DNA from 2 places in the Micromonospora sp. CNZ309 genome. Region 2 is predicted to be linked to the other one. Evidence: riboswitches for the same ligand, from Rfam matches in the RefSeq annotation. Region 2 holds a riboswitch; the other holds the start of a gene.

Region 1 (2,194 bases), 4.5 Mb from region 2:
TGCTCGCCCCACAGGTCCGGCAGCTCCGGCACCACGTCGGGGTCGAACAGCGACCACATCCCGTCGGCCTCCACCCGCCGCATGAACTCGTCCGGGATCCAGTTGGCCAGGTTCAGGTTGTGGGTGCGCCGGGCGTCCTCACCGGTGTTGTCGCGCAGCTGGAGGAACTCCTCGACGTCCGGGTGCCACGGCTCCAGGTAGACGCAGGCCGCGCCCTTGCGCCGGCCGCCCTGGTTGACCGCCGCCACCGAGGCGTCGAGCGTCCGCAGCCACGGCACGATCCCGTTGGACTGACCGTTGGTGCCCCTGATCAGCGCGCCCCGGGAGCGGACCCGGGAGAAGGCGATGCCGATGCCGCCGGCGAACTTCGACAGGTTCGCCACCTGCGCGTACCGCTGGTAGATCGAGTCCAGCTCGTCGCGCGGGGAGTCGACCAGGTAGCAGGAGGACATCTGGGTGTGCCGGGTGCCGGAGTTGAACAGCGTCGGCGAACTCGGCAGGTACGCCAGGCTCGACATCAGCCGGTAGAACCCGACCGCCTCGTCCGGCGCCTGCGACAGGCCGCAGGCCACGCGCAGCAGCCAGTACTGCGGGGTCTCCAGCACCAGCCGGCTCGTCGGGTGACGCAGCAGGTAGCGGTCGTAGACCGTACGCAACCCGAAGTACTCGAAGCGCAGGTCGCCGCGCGGGTCGACGGCGGCGTCGAGGACGCCGGCGTGGGCGGCGACGAACGCGGCGGTGTCGTCGCCGATCAGCCCCTCGGTGTGGCCGCGCCGGATCGCCTCGCTGAAGGAGCCGATGCCCTGCCGGCGGACCTCCTTGTCGACGTAGCCGGCCAGCAGGCGGGCCGCCAGCCGCGAGTACTGCGGCTCCTCGCCGATCATCTCCGCGGCGGTCTGGATGGACAGCCGGTCCAGTTCGGCCGTCGTCGCCCCGTCGTACAGGCCGCTGATCGTCCGGGTCGCCACCCGCAGCGGGTCGACGTCGGCGAGGTCGTCGGCCCACCGCTCGACCGCCCGGACGATCCGGTTGACGTCGACCGCCTCGGCGCCGCCGTCGCGCTTACGGACCCGCATCTGCGGTCGCCGCTGGCCCGCCACGGCCGCATCGTCGGCCGCCGTGCCGGCGGCCGGAACAACCTCGGTGACTGTCACCACTCACTCCTCGCGAGCCTTGATCCCAGACGGATTTCCTGGGCACGCGGGGAGCGGACACCGACGACGACGCGCGCGAGCACGCGTCGGGATGGCGTCGGCCGTCCCACGCGGCCTCGGACCGCCACACACCCTGCTGCGGGCGTACGGCGCACTGGCAGGTCTTCGGACTCGCGGGCGCGACCGGACTCGCCGGTCTCCTACTGGCCGTCGCTTCCCAGGCCGTTGGCGGCCCAGTGCTGATGACGGCGGTCGTTCCCACTCACCGCTGCGGGGCAGTCCCGGATTCCCACCGGGTTCCCTCTTGCCTCGACCGCTCCGGATGAGCGGCCGAACCAGCTGCGCCGACACCATATATAGGGTTGGCCGCGTTGTCACACCCCACATGTCGGTCCCGGGCGTGTCGTCGGCGAGGCGGATGACGCCTGTCGATCGCACGCCGGACGCCCGCGTCGATGCACCGCCGGACGAACTCCACGGCACGCTGCGCCCGGCAACGAGCGGTGATCGGGACGCGTCGGACGTCAAGACCGCCGGGTGCGGTCCACAGGGTCCTGATCACCGGGTGACGACCCACGCGGGCGGGGCGCGGCGCTGCGGTAGCGGCTTACGGACGCCGGTAGCGCGCCAGCGGGGCCGCTGCCACCGGCGGGGCCGCGCCCGTCGACACCCGGCCCGCGAGGCCAGCGCAGACCGCGCCGCCTCCGATCGGTACATCGTCGACTGTACTATCGGGGCGTGGAGACGTTGACGTACGGCACGGTGCTGGCGCGCTTCGGTCACGCCCTGTCCGATCCGACCCGGGCGCGGTTGCTGCTGGCGCTACGCGACGGGCCGGGCTATCCCGCGGAGCTGGCCGAACTGCTGGGCACGACCCGGCAGAACCTGTCGAACCACCTGGCGTGCCTGCGCGGCTGCGGCCTCGTGGTCGCCGCGCCCCAGGGGCGGCGCACCCGCTACGAGTTGGCCGACGCCCGACTGGCCCACGCCCTGACCGACCTGCTCGGCCTCGCCCTGACGGTCGATCCCGCCGCCTGCCC
Region 2 (2,194 bases):
CTCCAGGCTGAGCAGGATCGCGAAGACGCGGGCCGGCATCCGGCGCAGCGCCGCCATCTCCGCCGAGTACGGCAGCACCGACGACAGCAGCGCCACCGCCGCGCCCAGCGCGAGGGTCCACGGGTCGAGCAGGGCCGTGCCGCTGCCGGCGACCCCGAACGGCAGCACGGCCAGCGCGGCGACGGCCATCCCCAGCGCGAGGCCCCGGCTGCCCGGCACCCGGGCGCTGACCGCCTTGCCGAGCAGTACGTAGCCGGCCCAACCCACCGCGACGGCCACGCAGCACAGCAGCCCCAGCCGGTCCACCCCCGTCCCGCCGAGCCCGCTGATCAGCAGCACCCCGCCGCCGGCCAGCGCCGCCCACGCCACGTCGGCGAGCCGGCGGCTGGCGGCCAGCGACACCAGCAGCGGTCCGGCGAAGCCGATGGTGACCGCGACGCCCAGCGGCACCCGGTCCAGGGCCGCGTAGAAGGCGAGGTTCATCACCGCCAGGGCCAGCCCGAACGCCGCGACCAGACCGGCGGTACGCCAGCCCAGGCGCAGCCCCGGCCGGGCCAGGACCAGCAGGATGAGCGCGGCGAAGCCGAGCCGCAGCGTGGTGGTGCCGCTGGCGCTGGTGCTGCCGAAGAGTTGCTTCGCGACGGCCGCGCCGACCTGGGTGGAGAGCATGCCGAGCAGCATCAGCAGCGGCGGCGGCACGGCTCGGGGCTGCCCCAGCGCGAGCGTCAGTCGGGTCGCCGGTCGGCCGGCCGGCAGCGGTCGGGAGGAGAGTGCGTACACCCGGACCACAGTGGTACCGGAGCGTGCGACCCGCGAGCGGATTTCCACTGCTGCGGGTGCGCTAGCGCCGCCCGCCGGAACGGGGCGGGCCGGGCGGCGCTAGCATCGCCGACGGCACGATCATGTGAGGTGCCCCGCGCGAGCGGGGAGAATCGGGAAGCCGGTGCGAATCCGGCACGGGCCCGCCGCGGTGACCGGGGAGCCACCGTCCACGCGTACGCGCAGCCACTGGCCCGCCCGGGCCGGGAAGGCGGACGGCCAGGCGTCGATCCGGGAGTCCGAAGACCGGCCTCGCGTCCGGTGCCCGCGTCCGGCGTGGCGTGGGCCGAGCGCAGCGGGAGCCTGCCTTGGATCTGTACGACGTCATCCACCGCCGCCGGGACGTACGCGCCCAGTTCACCGGGGCGCCGGTGCCCGAGGAGACGCTGCACCGGGTGCTGTCGGCGGCGCACGCCGCGCCGAGCGTCGGCTACTCGCAGCCCTGGGACTTCGTGGTGGTGCGCGACCCGGGGCTGCGCCGCCGGTTCCACGAGCACGTGCACACCGAGCGGGACGCCTTCGCCGCGACGCTCGACGGGGAGGCGGCCGAACGGTTCGCCCGCATCAAGATCGATGGTGTCCTGGAGTCGACGCTGTCCGTGGTGGTCACCCACGACCAGGCCCGGGGCGGCCCCGCCGTGCTCGGCCGGCACGCCATCGCCGACACCGGGCTCTACTCGACCTGCCTGGCCATCCAGAACCTCTGGCTCGCCGCGACCGCTGAGGAGCTCGGGGTGGGCTGGGTGTCGTTCTACCGGGAGCCCTGGCTCGCCGAGCTGCTCGGCATCCCCGACGGAATCCGGCCGGTGGCGTGGCTCTGCCTCGGGCCGGTCACCCACTTCGAGGCGGTACCCGACCTCGCCCGGCACGGCTGGCGGCAGAAGCGCCCGCTGGCCGACGCGATCCACCACGACCGCTGGGCGGCCCCGACGGCACCCTGACCTGCCTGCCCACTTTGACCTCGGTGAGGGCGTCCCGTTACGGGCCGGCGGGGCGCTCCTCACGTACCGCTGCGGATCCGTCACCGCCGACCGGTTTGCGGCGGCTCCTGCCGGGAAGTCGGTACAGGTGCGAGCACTCCTGACGAAGATCGAGCAGGCATCCGGTCTGGACCGGGTCGGCGACCGGTTGCAGCGCGCCGTCCAGGCCACCCTCCGACCGCAGCGGGTCCGCGACCTGCTGCACGGCGTGTGGCTGGGCCATCCGCTGCACCCGGCGATGGTGCAGGTGCCGGTCGGCGCGTGGATCAGCACGGCGGTGCTGGACCTCATGCCGGGGCAGCGCCGGGCCGCCACCACGCTGTGCGCGGTGGGCACCGTCAGCGCCCTCCCGGCCGCCGTCGCCGGCCTCAACGACTGGGCGGCACTGGCCCGCG

What was found. Region 2 has a riboswitch for cobalamin ahead of bluB (5,6-dimethylbenzimidazole synthase). Riboswitches for the same ligand answer to the same signal wherever they lie in the genome.
Region 1: linked by a shared signal. The riboswitch ahead of CLT72_RS04155 (ribonucleoside-diphosphate reductase subunit alpha) and the one ahead of bluB (5,6-dimethylbenzimidazole synthase) in region 2 are both predicted to bind cobalamin.

Annotation. Positions count from the first base shown of each region.
Region 1 is NZ_PJNG01000001.1:1,074,506-1,076,699, reverse strand. Features, by position in the region: gene CLT72_RS04155 (ribonucleoside-diphosphate reductase subunit alpha) at 1-1,076, opposite strand, end outside; cobalamin riboswitch at 1,295-1,509, opposite strand; gene CLT72_RS04150 (ArsR/SmtB family transcription factor) at 1,893-2,194, shown strand, end outside.
Region 2 is NZ_PJNG01000001.1:5,527,221-5,529,414, forward strand. Features, by position in the region: gene CLT72_RS23545 (EamA family transporter) at 1-780, opposite strand, end outside; cobalamin riboswitch at 903-1,077, shown strand; gene bluB (5,6-dimethylbenzimidazole synthase) at 1,128-1,760, shown strand; gene CLT72_RS23555 (Rieske (2Fe-2S) protein) at 1,888-2,194, shown strand, end outside.